4 regions of the Ruminococcus sp. 5_1_39BFAA genome follow, and region 1 is predicted to be linked to each of the others. Evidence: riboswitches for the same ligand, from Rfam matches in the RefSeq annotation. Region 1 holds a riboswitch; each other region holds the start of a gene.

Region 1 (5,152 bases):
ATACCTTGCGATTGAAAATGAGCTGGCGGCTGTTATCTGTATCGAGGATCCGCTGAGGCAAGAGGCAGCAGAAGTAATCCGTTCCCTGAAGGATTCCGGGATCAGCAAGGTGGTCATGATGACTGGCGACAGTGAGCGGACAGCCTGCGAGATTGCCCGTATGGTGGGAGTGGATGAATATTATTCGGAGGTACTTCCGGAAGATAAAGCAGGGTTTATCGAAAAAGAAAAAGCTGCCGGAAAAAAAGTGATCATGATCGGCGATGGAGTAAATGATTCGCCGGCACTCTCAGCTGCAGATGTGGGAATCGCCATCAGCGACGGTGCAGAAATTGCCCGTGAAATTGCAGATATTACGGTGAGCGGAGATAATCTGTATCAGGTAGTTGCACTGAAAAAGATCAGTAACGGCCTGATGAGAAGGATCCAGGGAAATTACAGGATGATCGTAGGAATCAATACCGGCCTGATCCTTCTAGGTGTTTTCGGCGTTATCCAGCCAACTGCGTCAGCCCTTCTTCATAACACTTCAACCCTCGCTATCAGTCTGAAAAGTATGGAGAATCTAATATAGAAAATATAAAAATGCTGTTCCTGTATAAGGGCGGCATTTTTATATTTTGAGGATGGGAAATATGCTGATAGAAGCAGCAAAAGGGAGCAGAAAAGTTTCTGTAAAATCCGTGTAAGAATTATTGCCAATTGTTTTTATATGTGCTATACTAACTACAATTTCATAAGATACAGAAGGTGAGAAAACGGAATGATCCGTTTTTGTAAAAGGGAAACAGGTGAGAATCCTGTACGATCTCGTCACTGTAATTAAGGAGTGTTGGGCCGGGCAGTTTAGCCGCTGCAGTCACTGGGAAACTGGGAAGATAGCCCTGCATGATGATTTATAAGCCAGGAAACCTGCCTATCTGTTGGTACTGGAGCTTCGGGTTCCGAATCACGAGTAATTGGTTGTACCGTTTTGATGATATACTTACATTTTGTATATTCATGATTGAAGTCAAATCCTTTTACCCATGTAGAAGGATTTTTTATTTACAGATCATTGTTTTGATGCCCGTTTTTCCTGTACCGCTTACATAAGCTGATGTACTAAAATGAAAATATATCAACATCAGGGAGAATCCAAGCCGATTCTAGAACAGGAGGAAGAAATGAAAAACAAAACTGTAAAAGCACTTGTTATGGCACTCGCAGTGTCCACGATCACTATGATGGGTTCCGTAAGCACATTTGCTGAGGAAGCTGAGGCTACAGAAGAAGGTGTTGAAGCAGAAGAAGGCGAAGAGGCAGAGGAAGCCGAGGATGAAGAAAACTACGAAACCGGTGATGCTTCCAAAGACAATCCCAGAAACCAGGATGAGATCGGTGAGAACGAACTGTTAGTAGTAAGCTTTGGTACCAGCTTCAATGATAACCGTGTTGCAACGATCGGTGCAATTGAAGATGCAATGGAAAAAGCTTTCCCGGATTACTCCGTAAGAAGAGGTTTCACAGCTCAGATCATCATTGACCATGTACAGAGCCGCGATGGCGAGGTAATTGATAACTTCGGACAGGCTTTGGAAAGAGCTGTTGATAACGGAGTTAAGACTCTGGTCGTACAGCCTACTCATCTGATGAATGGCCTTGAGTACAATGATGTTGCAAACGAACTTGCTGAATATACAGACGCTTTTGAGAATGTTGTACTTGGCGAGCCGCTGCTGACTTCTGACGAAGACTTTGCTGCAGTTGAAAAAGCAATTACAGAGTGGACTGCTGATTATGATGACGGCGAGACTGCTATCATCTTCATGGGCCATGGTACAGAGGCAGAATCAAATGCTGTTTATTCTAAAATGCAGGATAAACTGACAGAGGACGGATATGACAATTACTTTGTCGGCACTGTAGAGGCAGAGCCATCTCTTGAGGATGTTCTGGAACTGGTTCAGGCCGGCGATTATAAGAAGGTTATTCTTGAGCCTCTGATGATTGTAGCTGGTGACCACGCAAACAATGATATGGCTGGTGACGAGGAAGGCGCTTGGAAGAAGACCTTCGAAGATGCCGGATATGAAGTAGAGTGCCTGCTTCGCGGACTTGGCGAGAATGAAGCAATTCAGAATCTTCTGGTAGAGCATGCACAGGCAGCTATCGATCAGGTAAGCGCTGAGTAATAATTCCAGACTTCAAAATAATAAAAGAAAAGAGTAGAAATTCATGAAAAAATTACAGGTAACAGCATTGATATTGATGCTTTCTGCTTCCATGGCACCCATTACCTGCTTTGCAGAGGCAGAAAACACAGCGGCAGAAGAGTCTGCAGCGGAAGAGAGTGTGGCATCATCTTCTGAGCTGGGGCCGCAGAATGAGCTTTCCGATGAGGGGCTGAGTGCGGTAACGGCAAAGGATGTGGAGGAAGGAACGTATTCTATAGAAGTGGAATGCAGTTCTTCGATGTTCCCGATTGACGACTGCCAGCTTACTGTTAAGGATGGAAAAATGAGCGCTGTCCTTACTATGGGAGGGCAGGGTTACCTGAAATTATATATGGGTACTGGTCAGGAAGCTGCTGGCGCTTCGGAGGATGAGTTCATTACGTTCGTGGAAAACGATCAGGGAAAACAGACCTACGAAGTTCCTGTGGAAGCTCTTGATCAGGTGATCAACTGTGCAGCTTTCAGTAAGAGAAAGCAGAAATGGTATGACCGTACTCTGATTTTCAAAGCATCCAGTCTTCCTGATGGCGTTCAGAAAAATGTCCAGATGACAACCCTTGAGGATTTGGGGCTGGAGGATGGAGAATATCTGGTTGACGTAGAGATCGGGGGCGGCTCCGGTCACACGAAGATTGAGAGTCCGGCACCGCTTACCATAAAGGATGGGCAGGCAGAAGCGACAATCGTATGGGGAAACTCGAATTACGATTACATGAAGATCAAAGAGGAAAAATACGAATGGGATGGAAATGGAGAACATTCCACCTTTGTCATTCCGGTAACCGGATTTGATTATAAGATGCCTGTTATGGCAGATACTGTGGCACTTGGAACCCCGCGTGAACTGGATTATACTCTTACTTTTTACTCAGATACGATCGTAGAAGCAGAGTAAGGATTGTAAACAGCCCCTGGCAAAACTGTTTTATCGGATTTGCCGGGGGTTTTGTATATATTATCTTGCATCGCCATCATTTAAATGCTAAAATATAGACAGTAAAAATGTCACAGATAGACCCAGCACAAAAGGCAGGCATATGAGAAAAAAAACATTCAAAGTATTAAGGATTGCATTGTATATCGGAATGGGTGTTGTAACAGGACTGTGTTTGTTCTATATGATGGTTACCGGGGCACCGGAGGATGCAGCGCTATTGGGCAAATATTTGATCTGTGCTGCAGCTCTGTCTGTTGTGATTCCGGCGTTTCTCTGCATAAGCTGTATCCGGTCTGAGTATTTGGATGTTCCGGAAACATCTGAGAGCACACAGGAAATACCGGAAGATGATTCCGTCTTAAAACTGGTCAGCGCTTTTGCAGAAAAAAAGAAATTGACCGATGAAGAAAAAGAAGACTTGTTAAAATATTTACAGGATTTATAGTATGCTGCTGATGTGCTTGAGCAGGTCAACGCTATGACCCTTAGAAGGCAGTTATAGTAGAGTAAGCTATAGCTGCCTTTTCATTTTAGCTTTATATTTTGATATTCACAATAAAGGAGAGACAAGAAATGAGAGGAGTTTACACTTCGGTTAATGACATCAGAAAAATGGTTTTTGAAGAAGTAGCACGATTGTCCTATGAATATAAGGATGGTGACCTGTCACAAATGGAGCAGATTCCCTACCGTATTATTCCAGGGGAAGTTTCTACTTATCGTGAGAGTGTTTTTCTGGAGAGAGCCATTGTAAAGGAAAGAATGCGCCTTGCTATGGGACTTCCGTTACGTTCAGCTTCCGAACATGCGCCTGTATCGGAGGGAGCCCATGAATGCGTAAAACCGGAGAAATATTATCAGCCCCCTTTGGTAAATATCATTAAATTTGCTTGTCATAAATGCCCGGATAATGAAGTAATGGTGACAAACGCATGCCAGGGCTGTCTGGCACATCCCTGCAAGGAGGTATGCCCCAAAAAAGCAATTTCTTTTAAAAACGGAAAATCCGTAATTGATCAGGATAAATGTATAAAATGCGGAAAATGCATCAATGCTTGCGCATACGGCGCTATCATAAAGCTGGAACGTCCATGTGCCAAGGCCTGCGGTATGAATGCGATCGCTTCGGATGAATACGGACGTGCTGATATTGACCAGGAAAAATGCGTATCCTGCGGTATGTGTCTTGCAAATTGTCCTTTCGGCGCCATTGCCGATAAAGCCCAGATTTTCCAGACCATTCAGGCAATCAAGAGCGATGTTCCTGTCTATGCGGCAATTGCACCTGCTGTGGAGGGACAGTTCGGACCGAAAATGTCGCCCGGAAAAATACGTTCCGCATTTCAGGCATTAGGCTTCGAGGATGTGGTAGAGGTTGCAATAGGAGCGGATCTCTGCACGATCGAAGAGGCTAAGGATTTTGTCCAGGAAGTACCGGAAAAGCTGCCATTTATGGCAACCTCCTGCTGTCCGGCATGGTCCATGATGGCAAAGAAGTTATTCCCGGAGTATAAAGAGTGTATTTCAATGGCATTGACTCCAATGGTATTGACAGGGCGAATGATCAAAAAACAGCATCCCGGATGTAAAGTGGCATTCATCGGCCCATGTGCAGCGAAAAAGCTGGAGGCAGGAAGAAAATCCATACGCAGCGATATTGACTTTGTATTGACCTTCGAAGAAGTTATGGGAATGTTTGAGGCAAAAGAGGTTGACTTTTCAAAGCTGGAGGAACAGCCTCCTATGCATGGGGCAAGCGGTGACGGACGCGGATTTGCAGTAAGCGGCGGCGTAGCTGATGCTGTAGTAAATTGTATCAAAGAGTTATATCCTGACCGGGAGGTCAAGGTAGAAAGTGCAGAGGGACTGGCAAACTGTAAAAAGCTTCTGACCATGGCAAAATCCGGCAAATACAACGGATATCTTCTGGAAGGTATGGCTTGTCCGGGCGGCTGCGTGGCAGGTGCCGGAACGGTTCAGCCCATTGCAAAATCGACAG
Region 2 (5,152 bases), on a different contig from region 1:
TGAAAGTCAAAATGATGCAGAAACTGCTGTAACTAATTATGGCTACAGCAGTTTTACAAATTCTATTTCACATGGATAAAACAGGACTATTTACATACCGGCATATAGATATATGTATTTTCTCCCAGATAACGCTCAAAATTGAATTTGCTTTCATCATATTTCCATTCGCTGTTATCAAGCCATTCTGTATAAATGTATTTCCATGTTTTCTGAATGTTAGCATGTAATTCATTCACATCTTTTGCCTGCGGAACAGTAAATACAGCATATTCCGCTTCCGGGATATGAATAAGAGACATACCTTCCGGTACATAGTCAGTGTTTTTTACGATAGGTCCGAAATAGTAGCAGAGTTCTCCGGTTGTACTGTCTGGATGAAGCCATGCTCCAATCTCAGAATATCCGTCATAAGTCAGCTTCTGGTAATCTTCCAGACTTACAGAAGAAAAGTCCTTTCCAAGCCAGTAAGCAGTGTTGCTTATAAAGTCAAATTCACCTTCCGGTTTGGCAAGGCAGTAACATGCTGCTGTAAAAGCATCCATTTTTTTGATTTCCGGTTTCATCATAATCCTCCATTTTTTATATTCGGTAGGAGACATTCCGTATTGTCTGCGAAATGCTTTGGCAAATCCGGATTGAGTATCAAACGCATATTTGCAGGAAACATCCATAACGCTTTGTCCATACAAAAGATCTTCAGCCGCCATGGTAAGACGAAGATTTCTGATATAAGCTCCTACAGAATAACCGGTAACATTGGAAAAAACATGACAGAAGTGATACAGGGAATAGCCTGATTCTGATGCCAGTTCTTCAGCAGTAATCGGTTCTGTAAGATGTTCCAGAATATAATTCTTACTTTTTTCAATACTTTCCAGATAAGTCATATTCTTTGCCTCCTGTATTTACTATAGCAGGAACAAGGATTATTTGCGCGTCCGTACTTGCGATTATTTCCAGATAGAAAATTCAGGTTCTCCTTCCAGATATTCTACATTCAGTTCATTTTCCTGACAATATTTATCCATAACAGAACCTTTGTAGCATCGGATCGTAGTCTGGCGATTGATAATTTCTTTTCCTACAAATTCCGGATTGTGTCTGATTTCCAGATATTTCAGGCGATTGCATCCATGAAATGCCTGGCTTCCGATATGCTTTACTGAGGTTGGCAGAACGACAGAGATCAATTTTGTGCATTTGAAAAATGCTGCTTTTCCAATATATACCAGAGAGTCCGGAAGATGAAGTTCCGGAAAACCGCAGAAATAAAATGCTTCCTCACCGATGTATTTCAGATTCTTTGGAAAAGGAAAGTTTTCCAGATTTTTGCATCGATAAAAGGCTCTGCTGTGGATTCTCTGTACGCTGTCCGGTAAAACCAGAGAAGAGAGCGCATTGCAGTTTATAAACGCTCCGGGTCGAATTATCTTCAGTTTACTGTCGGATGGAATAGTGATATTATGCAGCATGCCGTTATAAGCAAAGAGACCATCCGGAATAATAGTCACAACAGATGGGAGAGTAGCCTTTTCAAGTGTGAGGCATCTTGCAAATGCTCCAATACCAAGTTTTACTACTCTTTTTGGAAGATGTGCTTCTTTCAGACTGGTACAGTTGAAAAAAGCTTTCTCTTCGATTACACGTAAAGAATCCGGGAAAGAAACGCTGTTTATTTTCCGTTTATTTGAAAATGCTTCTGCTTCAATGACCGCAAGATCAGAAGGAAGCTGTATATCACGCTGAACATAACGGGAGACATTATCGGGCGAGATGGTAAGTCTATTGGTGAAAATTTGTGTTGTTACAGCCATAAAAACTCCTTTGTATAAAAAGAAACGGGTCTTTTTTCGCTTTAAGCAGATGGCTGGCTTGTGTAAAACATACACTTACAGCAACACAATAGCTCAGGATTTTCACCTGTATTTCCTCTTGGCTGTTGTATGAACGGATCGTATGGATACAACAGAACTTAAAACCGATATTTTTTCAATTATTTAATTATGAATAGCATTTAGTCTTCAAGATATTCAACGGTTAATTCATTATCCTGACAATATTTATCTACTACAGAACCTTTATAACAACGAATAGCAGCAGCACGGTTAATGATCCATTCCCCGATAAACTCAGGATCATGACGTATGGTAAGCGTCTTCATTCTGTGGCAGCCGTGAAAACACCATTTGCCGATATGTTTGACAGATGTCGGAAGTTCTACATGAACCAGATATTTGCATTTGAAAAATGCGCTTTCCCCCAAATATTCCAGAGAATCAGGCAATTGCAGATCTTCGAGACCGCAGAAATAGAATGCAGAATTACCGATACTCTTTAAATTTGGTGGAAAATGTATCTCCCTTAGTTCTTTGCAGCGATAAAATGCACGACTTCTGATTTCAAGAAGACTGTCCGGAAGATTCAGTTCTTTCAGAGAATCACATTCAAAGAAAGCACCGGATCCGATGGTTTCTGTCTGGCAATTTTCCGGAAATATAACCTTTTTTAAACGACGGTCACTGTTAAATACTTCGTCTTTCAGATCACGGAGCATAACCGGCATAGTTACACTGGAAAGTGCCGGACATTCAGCAAAAGCGTACACACCAATCTCTGTTACGCTGGCAGGAAGGTTTATTTCTCTCAGATAGGTAGATTTATAAAATGCCCTGGTTCCAATCGCTTCCAGATTCTTTGGAAAATCAATCGTATAAATTGTGTGATTTTTATAAAATAACTGAGACGGAATTTTTGAGACGGAATCCGGCAGTATGGTATGTTTGGCTACATATTTGGCAACATCTTTATGGGTTAGAATATCACATTTTAAATGGGGGGGACACACTGACGGGGATAACATAAAAAACTCCTTTACGAAAACTGTTTTATTGTTTTCCTGTAAAGGATAAAAGATGGGTATACACATGACCATCAGGTGGTTAAACTATCGAATAAATACAGGAAAACTCCGGTAGAGATGTAATTGTGACCTCTATACATACACGGAGCGATTCGCACATCAAAAGAAAACCACCTCCCATTTTCCTATTACGTGTAGTATATGGTAGTAGCTTTAAGCAGGTATTCTGACTCACGCAGTAACGTTATATCTCCCTTCTCATGGACGACCACAATGGATATGAGGTATAACTGCACGTTTACAGCAGCACGACTGTTCCGGATTCACACCGGATTCCCTCTAAGCCGCAACAGTGGGATACCCCACAGTCTTGGAACTTAAAACCGATAGTTGTATAAAATAATATTAAAATTTCCTTAATCATACATGAAATTACTGAAAAAGGCAATATTATTTGACAAAAAGTTTTTGGCGGAGTATACTCATATAGATAATATTGTGATTTTATGTGTTATTCATATGTGGGAAAGCTTCAGCGAGCAGATGTGATTTCTGCACAGGTGTGTGCGCAGCCGTATAGTCGGCGAGCTGGGGTTTTTGGTATAAGACGAGGTGGTTTCGCACGAGAACGCCTGTCAGGTAATGTAATTTCTTCCAGGGGATTACATTACCTTTTTTTTGCGTTAATTTTTATCAGAGCATTCTTAAAACAACAGGAGAATGAAATGGAGACAAAGGCAAAAAAGCGACTGTTCAATGGGATTATGATACTGATACTCATTGTTCTGGCAGCGGCAGGTGTGTTTACAGCGGGAAAGATTCAGGGATGGTTTGGCGGTTCGAAAGAGACTATTCTGACCAGCAAAGCGATAAAAGGTGTTGCCGATATGGAGCGAAAAGGAATCGGATATATGCTGGATTCCGATGCTGCACTTCAAAAAGGCGATGCAATTGCAACCAGAGAAGGAGCACAGGCGGAATTGCTGATCAAAGAGAAGGGCAGTCTTGTGTTGAATGAAAATACAGAAATCGTTCTCACAGAATGCAGTACAGAGTCTATGATGCTGGAATTAAAGAGAGGCGAACTCTTTGCAGATACAGTGGCATATGAAGGCACATTTCAAGTATGTCTAGGAGAAATGAAAGCAGAGCTGACAGGATGTGTTTTCTCTGTGGATGTACAGGAAGAAAAAAGCAATATCTATGTATACGCTGGGAAGGCAGAGATTCATCTGGCAGATGGTACAGAAAAAACAGTAGATGCAGGAAGCATTCTGATGGTTGAGAAGGATACTGTCTGTCAGTCGGAAGAGTTGCAGTCAGATGTTCTGAGTGATTTCCTTCTTGGCCGGTTACAGAACTGTATAAGTGCAGAACAGCTTTGTTTTACAAGTGCGGAACTTCAGAAACTACAGGAAGAACGTACGAAAGAAAAACATGCAGTGGCAGAGGAAAAGCTGAACGGACACCAGACTGCAGAAAAGGAATGTACCGTTACCATTCTCTGCAATACTATCCTTGACAACATGGATCTTCTGGATGCAGGAAAAGAAGCATACGTACCGGAAGATGGTGTGATCCTTGCAGAAACCATCGTAGGATTTGAAACAGGTGAGACAGCGTTTGATGTGCTGAAACGGATCTGTGAAAGTATGGACATTCAGATCGAATATTCCTGGACGGCAGTATACGACAGTTATTACATTGAAGGTATCAATCACCTGTATGAGTTTGACTGCGGCAATGAGTCCGGATGGATGTATAAGGTAAACAACCAGTTTCCGAATTACGGAAGCTCCGGCTATGAGTTACAGGATGGAGATCAGATCGTGTGGCAGTACACCTGTAAAGGATTCGGAGCAGATGTGGGGGCAGAACAGTGAAAGACAGATTTGCAGCATATCATCCAGTGATCAATTTTACATTTTTCATCGGCGCGATCATATCAGGAATGTTTCTGATACATCCGTATTTTCTTCTGTGTTCCGTGATACTGTCAATGGTTTACTACCTGATTGTAAGAGGAAAAGCAGGACTGCCGTTTGCAGGCGGGATGGTGTCACTTCTGGTGGTGTTATCCGTACTCAATCCATTATTCAACACACTGGGAGAACATGTTCTGTTTACATATTTTAGAAGACCGTACACAATGGAAGCATTGTTTTACGGAATGGCGCTGGCTGCGGTAATGGTATCCATACTTAGTTGGTTTGCATCTTATAATGCAGTGATGACCAGTGACAAGTTTCTGTATCTGTTTGGAAGAATGGCGCCATCGGTTACGCTGAT
Region 3 (5,152 bases), on a different contig from region 1:
AAAATTAGCAAATTTCTATTGTAAAAAAATTCACAAGGGTTTAAGATACAAAGAAAGGGGATCTGTGCCAGGGTACACTGGCGCTGTTGTGAAAGGGGAGAAAGCCAAATGAGGATTGTTACCTTAATGGAAAATACTGCTGTTTCACCTGAGATGAAAAGCAGTCATGGACTCAGCTTTTACATTGAGACAAAAAGTCACAGAATACTGTTCGATATGGGACCGGACGGGGCGTTTCTGGAAAATGCGGAAAAACTGGGCGTGGATATCGCCAGGGTAGACATTGCGATTCTTTCCCATGGACATTACGACCACGGCGGTGGACTGAAAGCCTTCCTGGAAGCCAATTCCACCGCACCGGTACATATACAGCGGAAGGCGTTTGGGGAATATTATGCTCATGACCCGGATGGGACGAGACGATATATTGGTTTACCGCAGGAGATGAAGGATGATCCGCGGATCGTATACCATACAGGAGATTACAGGCTGGATGCCGGACTTCAGGTTTTGGCAGGAGTGACAGGACGGGAATGCCATTCTCCGGCCAACGACCGTCTCTATATGTCCATTAACGGCAGAGATATCCAGGATCTGTTCATGCACGAGCAGAATCTTCTCATTCGTGAGGGTAACAAGATGGTTCTGATTGCCGGGTGTGCCCACAACGGAATCCTGAATATTATGAGGAAATCAAAAGAGTACGCACCAGGCGGGATCGACTTTGTGATCGGAGGGATGCACCTGAAACATGCCTACCCGGAGGAGCAGAGGCAGCGCATATTCTGTAAAGATCTGGCAGAACGCCTGAAAAAGCAGACAACCCAGTATTACACCTGCCACTGTACCAGCGTGGAAGGGTATGAAATGCTTCACCAGGAGCTTGGAAAACAGATACAGTATCTTTCAGCGGGAAGCGTGCTGGAGATATAGGAAAAATCTGTATTGCAGATTGAATTATAATCTTTCTTTTGATATAATAAGCAGAGAAAAACCGCGGAAAGAAAGTTCATATAGAAAAATAGCGGAGAAAGCCGGAAAGCAGCATTGTATTTTCCGGAAATAACGGGAGGTAAAATTATGGCAATTCAATTTGATGATTCTTTAAAAACAGGTAACGAACTGATCGACTCTCAGCACCAGGAGCTGATCGCCAGAGTGAACAAGCTGACAGAGGAATGTAAGCCTGGCACAGAGAAGACAGTTGCTGCTCATACACTGGGCTTCCTGATGGACTATACCAACGAGCATTTTGCAGACGAGGAGAAGCTTCAGGCAGAGCATGGCTATCCTCTTCTTGACGCACACAAGGAGCAGCACGCTTCCTTCGTAAAAGCAGTAGAGGAGCTTGAGGACATGCTGGTTGAGGAGGAAGGCCCAAGCGAGGCTTTCGTTGCAGCCGTTAAGAAAAACGTGGTAGAGTGGCTCTTAAACCACATTATGGTTTGGGACAAACAGGTTGCACAGTATGTAACCGGTAAATAATTTTGAATGTAAGGGCGCTGCGTCTGCGGCGCCCTGAAATAAAATATCAAGTGAATTCTATAAAGAATGAGAGGGAATCAGGTGTAAATCCTGAGCGGTCCGGCCACTGTAAGCAGGGAGTGTCATTTTGGAAAGCCATTGCATGAAGCGTGTGAGAAGGCAAAATGACTCAGCGATCTGTAAGTCAGGAAACCTGCTTGATAGTAATGTTGGAAAGCAGGCTTCCGAGTAAAGCGCGCCTCCGTGGAGATATTTGTAAAAGGATTTTCCTGTCAAACAGATATGCTTTTAAAGCCTGCGGTCAGCAGGCTTTTTTTCAAGTCTGCCCGAACAAATGGGAATGGAGACAGCATGAAGGAAATTGATCTTGATTTTAACGGCCTTGATATCAGTCTGATTGATATGAACCTGAAAACCCTTTATTATTTTATCATAGTTGCTGAGACTGAAAATATCACCAAAGCGGCGAAAAGACTCTATGTTACCCAGTCTATGCTCAGCAAGAACATCATGGCACTGGAAGAGAGGGTTGGAATACCGTTGTTTGACCGGGACAGCAGAAATCTGAAGCTGACAAGAAGCGGCAGATATCTGTATCAGAAATGGAAGGATATTATTATTTTATATCAAAGGGATATAGAGCATGCAAAGCTTATATCATCTATAAAGGTGGAGCGGCTAAGAGTCGGGTGTTTTCCTCTGAAAGATTCCGTAGGATTTATGGAGCCGTATTTAAAGCATATCTACGTAAACTACCCGGAGACTTTTGTGGAAATTTTCAGGATGAATTATAACCGTCTGCTGGAGCATTTGAATTCAGGGCAGATGGATATCGTGTTTACGCTGGAAACGGACATCCCAGACAATGCGGGGTATTATGAGTGGCAGGAAGTGGCCAGGGTGCCTTCAGTTGCGGTGGTCAACAGGATGAATCCCTTATCGGAAAAACGGATGTTGAAAATAGAGGATCTGGCAGGGCAGAGGCTTCTGATCAGCAATCCGCCCGGAAGCCTTTCCAGAATGGAAAAAATACAGAAAATCTGCAGAGAAGGTCCTTTGGACATCCGTGATATGGAGTTTATGAACAATGACCTTACCGTCTTTGTCAATGCAGAATACAACCGTGGAATCGGCCTGGGAATACGCGGCGTATTCAATGAAGAAAACGAGCGGGTAAGGCTGATTGAAATCGGGGATGCAGCAGTCGGAATCGTGGCAATGTGGAACAGGGACGCAAAAGAAGATATTAAGGATTTAATATGCAATACGCTGCTGCGGGAAATTTAGGAATTTTAGTATTCCAATTTATAATTTTACTTATTTTGGCGAATTGCATATAATAAAGGTGAATGAAGAGTAGTGATGTACAATATCTGGTTTCACCTGTTAAAAAACACCGCTATTGACGGTGTTTTTTGTATACATAGAAAAAGAGGGATTGCGGCGTGAAGAACTGTATAAGAATTGCATTTTACGGAAAAGGCGGAATCGGAAAATCAACGGTAGCGGCAAATGTTTCCGCATCCCTGGCAAATATGGGGAAAAAGGTTCTTCATATCGGCTGTGACCCAAAATCAGATTCAACCAGGACTCTGATGGGAAGGCGGATACCTACTGTGCTGGATATGCTTTGTGAAAAAGGGCAGATTTGTGCGGAAGATATCCTCTTTCAAGGCTATGCAGGCGTAACCTGCGGGGAAACAGGCGGTCCCCGGGCAGGAAAGGGCTGTGCCGGAAGAGCTATTACGGTTATGGCGGAACAACTGGAATCACTTCATGTGTTTGAAGAAAACTGGGATGTGATCGTCTATGATGTACTGGGAGATGTTGTCTGCGGCGGATTTGCCGTACCCATGCGGGAGCGTCTGGCGGATCTTGTATATATCATAACATCCGCAGAATTTATGTCCTTATATGCCGCAAATAATATTATCCGCAGTATTGCAGAAATCCAACAGGAATCAGATATCCGGTTTGGAGGAATCATTTATAATCAGAGAAATGCCGGAACAGGAAAAGAACGTGTGGAGGAGCTGGCAGCAGTGACCAATTCCATACTTACGTCCTCTGTTTCTTACAGCAAAGAGATAGAAATTGCAGAATATCAGGGAAAAACGGTTGTGGAGTATGCTCCTGACAGTCTGGCTGCAGGGCAGTTTGCCCATTTGGCAGAAAAAATATTGAGAAAAGAGACAGCCGGCATCCCCAGAGCAATGTCAGATAGCCAAATGGATCAATTCTGCAAAAGCTTCATGGGATAAAGGAGAGAAAATGGAAAAGGATTTGGCGGCTGTTTCTCAGGATGCGGTTGGAAACAGCTTTTTGGCGGCAGTTGCAGAGATTCCCGGGGCGGTCGTTCTGGCAGTGGGGCCTCCCTCCTGTATGAGGTGCCTGTATTTTTCCTTTTATCAGCAGAAGGCAGAAGAATATCTGTTTCTGCTTCCCTTAAAAACAGAGGAATTTGCAGCAGGCTTACAGGTTTCACTGGCGGAAGAAAGCATCAGGGAGATCATCCGTGAGTATTCCGTGCGGGCTGTGCTTGTTTGTACCTCCTGTGTGGATGTTTTGGCGTCCACAGGCTACAGAGCCATGGGCAGAAGGCTGGAAAAAGAGACAGGAGTTTTCATAGATATATTGGACCGCGGTCCTTTGTCCGTGGGTAAGATAACACAAAAAGAGCGATTTCTGGAAATCCGGAAGAAATGGCTGGAAAAGCTTTCGGCTGCCGGGACATCCGGTGAGGAGGATCTATGACATTGCTTCATGGAATACCGGTTCCTGCGGTGGATTATTCAGGAGCATTATCGGTTTTATACTCTCTTGGGGGAGTAAGTGTGATATGCTCCGCAGGAAGCTGCGGCAGAAGCTATGCCTGTGTGGATGAATTCCGCAGGCTGCCGGGCGATAAATTATATACCACAAAAATGAAAATGCTTCATGTGATCATGGGGGACAACGATGTTTGCGAAACTGTCATCCGTGCATCATTTCCGGAAACGCCGTCCTTTGTAGCATTGCTTGGAAGTCCGGTCCCTTCCATGATCGGGATGGACCTTGGAAGAGAGGCAAAAAGAATTGAAGAAAAATTAAAGATTCCTACTTTATGGATAAACTGTGACGGATTTCACTGCTATACGGAAGGAGTAGCTTCCGCATTGGATGCACTTGGAAGGAAATTTCTGAAAAAGCAGGAATCCGTTCAAAAATCCGTAAATCTGATCGGCTACAGTCCCTTTTGCCATGGATCTCAAAAAGAGCTGGAGCCTGTGAGAAAGCTGATCGCGGACAGCAGTGTCAGGATCATGTGTGACTGGTCAAAGGAGGAAGATGCATATAGATTGGCAGACAGCACCAGGGCAGCCCTTAATCTGGTACTGTCTGAGAGCGGGACTGCCCTTGCGGAGTATATGAAAGCAGAGTACGGAATTCCTTACGAAATGATCTGCCCTGCAGGAAATTACGGTCTGCATCAGCTTGAAAATATATTACAGAAAAGGTTCCAGGTATCTGTGCCCTGTCCTGAGACTGTCCTTACAGGGAAAAAGGATGAGCATACGGATGTGATCGTGATCGGAGAGGCATTGTTTGCACAGGCGGTGAGCAGGATGTTTCGAAATGATCTGGGCTATGAGCGCGCTGCGGCAGTGTGCTGTGAAACGTTCTTTTC
Region 4 (5,152 bases), on a different contig from region 1:
CGCACATGTGGGCGACTTTACTCATGCGGCAGAATTTGTCCATCAGGCCATGTTCCCGGAAAGTCTGATCCTCAATAATCAGCTTCCCAGACTGAAGGTATTTTTACAGACGCGCTGACTTGTTTAAAAAAAATCTCAGGGTCAGGTGTGGCTTATGCAAGTCACACCTGACCCCACTTAGAACTATCTATTTCACAATAGCCCTTCTGTTGTTACTTTTCGTTCTCTTCTTTTAGTCTTTTTACCGTTTCCAGGGATAAGCCGATCCGTTCGGCAATGGTCGCTTCATCCAGTAAGTCCAGAAGGTTTCTGGCACTTTCCAGTTTAGTCTTTTCAGTTCCCTTTTCGATTCCCTTCTCGATCCCCTTCTCGATTCCCTTTTCGATCCCATCATTCACCAGCATCTGTCCCAGCTTTGTCACACTGACCGCCTCCTTAATCTCTTCCATACTAACATTGTCCAGAAATTTGTCTGCCATTGTATATATCACCGCCTCTATCTTTCGCTTTTCCTCCGGAGAAATCTCCGTTGCTTCTTTTGTGATTTCGTATGCAGCCTTGATGCGATCCTTCTGGCATGTTTCTCCTGCCATTAGTGGGCACAGGGTTAGCTGGACCAGATCCGATTTCGTAATCTCTTCCCCTCTGGCTGCTTTTTCTTTCAGTTTTCCTATCAGAAGATCTGCATTTCTGTCCTGCATGATGATCGGCACTATCCGATATGTATTTACGCCCTCCCGCAGCTCTGTCACAGGAGACTTGATCGTTCCGGAATACAAAACATATGTGGTGATTTCCACACCGTGCTGATAGCTTGCAACTGCCTCATAGGAACGGAAACGCCTTAATCCTTCTTTTCCCTCATTCGTACTCTGGAATTCAAAATGCTTCCATGTCCCGTCCTCCATGACGAGATTGAAATCCTCATACAGTTTTTTCAGCTCCAGATAGACATTCTCTGTGGGACCGAAGGCTTTTACCTTACCTTCAATTCCAAACTGCTCCAGCAGCTCATCCGCAAAAAACTGCATCATCACCTTCATGGCGGCATCCTCGTGCTGGGCAGCATGAGACATGGCTTCTGATTTTTTCTCTTTTGTCGTTTGCATTTCTTCCATATAGCATCCTTTCCGTGGAAGCTATAAAGAGAAATCCTCCGATTTAACTATAGCAAAAACAATATGGACAGACAATGGCTTTCCACTAAATTATTATAAAACAACAGGTTGGAATTTTCCTGGAATACAGGATATGAATTTCATTTAAGATGTTTTAGAATTGAATTGCCGGATGATCTCTCTATAGCACGCATCATCTGTAGAAAAATCTTAGTATATCTTTGGCATGATGTCAAGCATAAATGCATACAGACGCACCTCAAAACCAAAGGAAGCCTTTGAAGCTGCTATCCTCTCCAAAGACTTTCCTATTATACTCTTTTATTGTGCTGTTTGATCCGTAAAAAGCAACGGAAATCAAAATTTGTTTTCATCTTCTTTTATTTTTTTCATCATATCGGCAAGCTCCCGGTATTTCCCGGTCACATAGCCGTAATTCTTTCTCTTATGAGGAAGCTGGCAATTGGTGCAGTCTTTGATCCCCGAATCTGTGTACCGGAAATTGCCCCCGCATTTGTCGCCCAGCGCATACAGTGGGCAATAGCAAAAAAGACAGTTAAAATCATCCGGATTCGCTCCCTTATGGCATGGAAAATATTCGCATTTTTTATGGCTGAAAAAAGAATATTCCTTATCTTCCCAGTATTGCTTTTCCATTCGTTGCTCCCCTTTCCTGTACATTCGCCAAAAACAAAAGCCGCTGATGCGGCCAATTTTTCTTTCTTATTATAAAGAGGGAGCGATGCTACTTCGGGGTAGAATATGAACCGTTCATATATACGCGGAGGGAACGGATACATCCGAAGTAGTATCGCCTGCCATTTAATCTTGTATAATTCATATGAACAGGCGCATTCCATAAAAAATGCCTGCTTCTGTAGAGCAGACAACGTTCCGGGGCTGCGGATTCCCCAAAATTGGTTGTTACACTTTACACGGAAGTTTAACCTCGCCATACTAAGCAGGTTTCCTGGCTCCAGAATCATCGTATCATCTCCCCTTCTCATGCTTGCGCACAATGGACTACGAGACTCACTCCTCTGTTACAGTGACCGGATCGCTCAGGTTTCGCACCTGATTCCCTCTTTCTGCCAGCCTTCTTCTCAGGCCGTCAGCACTTAATATGTTCAATATGGAATTATACTGACATTATAGTACCACCCCATCGCCCGGATGTCAACCCCATAATGATAGATTCCGGCAAAAAATCCCAGCGAAGTTTTAACAGCAAAAAAGCTGTATGAAAAGTTTTCACACCTTTCATACAGCCATATGTTTTTAACTATACAAGACGTCTTACAGAGGTAATGGTTCTGTAAGCAGCGTTATCGCTGATCTTGATACCGTCTACAGAGTTGGAAGCATGAACGATTTTTCCATCGCCCATGTAGATAGCTACATGACCGCCGTAGCAGATCAGGTCACCCGGCTGTGCATCAGCATAGGATACCTCAGTTCCTGCATTCTGCTGCTCGTAAGAGGTTCTCGGAAGACTTACGCCGAAGTTTGAATATACACTCTGTACGAAACCGGAACAGTCAGCACCGTTTGTAAGGCTTGTACCGCCCCATACATACGGATTTCCAACAAACTGTGTAGCATAATCAACTACAGAAGAGCCGGAACCGGAATAACTGCTGGAGCTGCTGGATGAAGAACTGCTGCTGTACTCGCTGGCGTCCACAGTATTTGCTGTGTCGATCACATTTCCGTACTCATCATACTCATATTCTGTTTCACCGGACCCGGAATCGTATTCCTCACTTCCGCTCTCATCATATCCGGTTTCTTCATAGCTTGCAGCCTCGGCTGCGGCTGCAGCGGCTGCTGCTTCAGCCTGACGCCTTGCTTCTTCCTCCGCAGCGATTCTCTCAGCCTCTAATCTCTCGATTTCAGCCTGCTGCTCTGCAAGAAGATTTGCATATTCGGTAGCCTGCTGCTGTGCATAAGCGATCTCATTCTCACAGTCAGCGGAGTTTGCACGTTTTACATCAAGCTGGTACTGCAGGTTAGCAGATTCTGCTTCATATTCCTGCTTCATGCTTTCAAGTTCTGCTTTTTCCTGTGTATACTGGTCTTCCAGCTTCTGTACCTCTGTGATAGTGTTTGCGTATACCTCCAGGCTCTTTCTGTCCTGTTCATACATTTTCTGGGTATATTCCGCTCTGGTAAGAAGGTCTGCCAGGTTGTCAGCATTCATCATCATCTGGAACCATGCATCGCTTCCTCCTTTTTCATAAAGGTACTGGATACGCTTTTTCATAGCCTCGTACTGCTTGTCTTTTGCTTTCTGCGCTTTTTCAAGATCACCCTGTGTCTTTACGATGTCAGCCTCTTTGTTTGTGATGTCGCCCTCAAGTGTCTGGATAGAAACCATTACATTCACAAGGTTTGCATCGAGAGTGGCAATTTCACTTTCAAGCTGCTGTTTCTGATACCAGAGCTGATCGATGCGGGCATATGTAGCATCCAACTGTTGGCTGGTCCATGCCTGTTCTTCTCTTAAATCATCTTCTCTTGAAGCGCTAACGCTCACCACCTGAGTACCAAACATCATAAGTGCAAGTGTCAGACATACAATTCTTTTTTTCATGATTATTCACCCTCGTAACTTTTAAACTTATTTGTAACATTTCTGCAATAGTCTTCTTAATTCTTTTACATATTAACACATCGTTACAAGAAATGCAACCCTGAATCGAAATAAATTTTAAACTTTTGTAACATTTACATATTATTTCTTAAAAAAAGAGAAGAAACCGATCACCAAGATTGATTTCTTCTCTTTCAACTCTTCTTACTTTCCGAACAGATCGTAAAGAATCTGATCAGCTGTCATATTTGCGTATCCCTCCGGATCTGAAAGGGTACTGCTGTTCCATCTCAGATAGTTACCGTTACGGATATAGTTTCCGCAGGACGGATGATACTCAAATTTCGTGTAACCGGAATACATGGACATGTATTTTTTCGCCAGTGCTACTGCCTCGCTGTCGTAATCGCCGCTTGGAGTAGTTGTTCCGGAAATCTGGCAGCCAGCCTGCGGAGTGGAATGAACGATCACCACGCTCTTGTCACTGCACTGCCCCAGTACAATCCATGTATGTCCGCTGTTGTAGCCGATATCCCCAGGCTTCAGTGTCCAATCATGTTTTGACAGATAAGACTGGTTTACAATGCTGCCCCATTTCAATGTGCTCTTATAATAGGAGCCGATATCTCCGGAAACCACAGTATAACCGGATCCTACATTCGATGCTGTCTGCATTACCTGATATGCCGCCCATCCCACAAAGCCGGAACAGTCAAGACCCTTCGCTCTGTTGGTAGTGCTCAGATCACGGTAATTGTTATAATCATAGCCGCTTGGATTAGATGACCATTTGTTATACCACTTTGTCCAGGTAGGACTTACGCCCTTTCTGGTGGAATCGTTCCAGCCGCCGCCCCAAATGTAGAGAGCCTGTCCTACCGGCTGCAGCGCTCCTGCCAGATAATTCTTAATGGTTCTCGTTCCTGTGCCCGCAGAAATACCCGGGTCATCAGCTACTGTGCCAACATAAACGCCCTTATCTGAAAACTCCTGTTTCACTCCGTCTATCGTTATTACTCCGGTAGCCATCTCGCCAGTGCTGGGATCGAAATAATACTTGGTACCGTTTGCTGTATTTTCCACCCAGCCGGTTGCCATAATACCGCTTCCGCTGTAGAAGTAGTAAGTAACACCGTCAATCGTATTAAATCCGGTCGCCATTGCTCCATCTGTAGATGTCTTGGATGTTGTCTTAAAATACCGTTTTTCACCATTTGAACTGGTAAGCCAACCCTTTGCCATCACGCCGCTGGCACGAAAATATCTTGTATTTCCTTTGCTGTCCTTCAACCAGCAATTAGCCGCCGCTATACCCGACTTTGAATAGAAATAGAAGGTTTTCGTCTTACTCATTTTCAGCCACCCAGTGGTCATAACCCCTGTCTTTTTGTTAAAGTAACGCTTCTGGCCTTTAGAGTTCTTAAGCCACCCTGTCACCATA

What was found. Region 1 has a riboswitch for cobalamin ahead of ACESZH_RS12795 (sirohydrochlorin cobaltochelatase). Riboswitches for the same ligand answer to the same signal wherever they lie in the genome.
Region 2: another riboswitch for cobalamin. It lies ahead of ACESZH_RS01540 (leucine-rich repeat domain-containing protein); the one in region 1 lies ahead of ACESZH_RS12795 (sirohydrochlorin cobaltochelatase).
Region 3: another riboswitch for cobalamin. It lies ahead of ACESZH_RS06245 (LysR family transcriptional regulator); the one in region 1 lies ahead of ACESZH_RS12795 (sirohydrochlorin cobaltochelatase).
Region 4: another riboswitch for cobalamin. It lies ahead of ACESZH_RS06765 (cysteine-rich small domain-containing protein); the one in region 1 lies ahead of ACESZH_RS12795 (sirohydrochlorin cobaltochelatase).

The regions. Positions count from the first base shown of each region.
Region 1 is NZ_CAXSVO010000011.1:26,110-31,261, reverse strand. It holds gene ACESZH_RS12800 (heavy metal translocating P-type ATPase) at 1-574, shown strand, start outside; cobalamin riboswitch at 732-935, shown strand; gene ACESZH_RS12795 (sirohydrochlorin cobaltochelatase) at 1,167-2,174, shown strand; gene ACESZH_RS12790 (hypothetical protein) at 2,218-3,111, shown strand; gene ACESZH_RS12785 (hypothetical protein) at 3,254-3,598, shown strand; gene ACESZH_RS12780 (4Fe-4S dicluster domain-containing protein) at 3,727-5,152, shown strand, end outside.
Region 2 is NZ_CAXSVO010000001.1:346,755-351,906, reverse strand. It holds gene ACESZH_RS01550 (helix-turn-helix domain-containing protein) at 87-890, opposite strand; gene ACESZH_RS01545 (leucine-rich repeat domain-containing protein) at 954-1,817, opposite strand; cobalamin riboswitch at 1,844-1,994, opposite strand; gene ACESZH_RS01540 (leucine-rich repeat domain-containing protein) at 2,018-2,863, opposite strand; cobalamin riboswitch at 3,062-3,259, opposite strand; gene ACESZH_RS01535 (DUF4430 domain-containing protein) at 3,589-4,746, shown strand; gene ACESZH_RS01530 (energy-coupling factor transporter transmembrane protein EcfT) at 4,743-5,152, shown strand, end outside.
Region 3 is NZ_CAXSVO010000003.1:270,036-275,187, reverse strand. It holds gene ACESZH_RS06255 (MBL fold metallo-hydrolase) at 109-933, shown strand; gene ACESZH_RS06250 (bacteriohemerythrin) at 1,081-1,485, shown strand; cobalamin riboswitch at 1,517-1,701, shown strand; gene ACESZH_RS06245 (LysR family transcriptional regulator) at 1,837-2,772, shown strand; gene ACESZH_RS06240 (nitrogenase iron protein NifH) at 2,931-3,746, shown strand; gene ACESZH_RS06235 (hypothetical protein) at 3,757-4,239, shown strand; gene ACESZH_RS06230 (nitrogenase component 1) at 4,236-5,152, shown strand, end outside.
Region 4 is NZ_CAXSVO010000003.1:385,218-390,369, forward strand. It holds gene ACESZH_RS06755 (phosphatase) at 1-118, shown strand, start outside; gene ACESZH_RS06760 (hypothetical protein) at 213-1,118, opposite strand; gene ACESZH_RS06765 (cysteine-rich small domain-containing protein) at 1,476-1,799, opposite strand; cobalamin riboswitch at 2,061-2,255, opposite strand; gene ACESZH_RS06770 (NlpC/P60 family protein) at 2,401-3,711, opposite strand; gene ACESZH_RS06775 (N-acetylmuramoyl-L-alanine amidase family protein) at 3,916-5,152, opposite strand, start outside.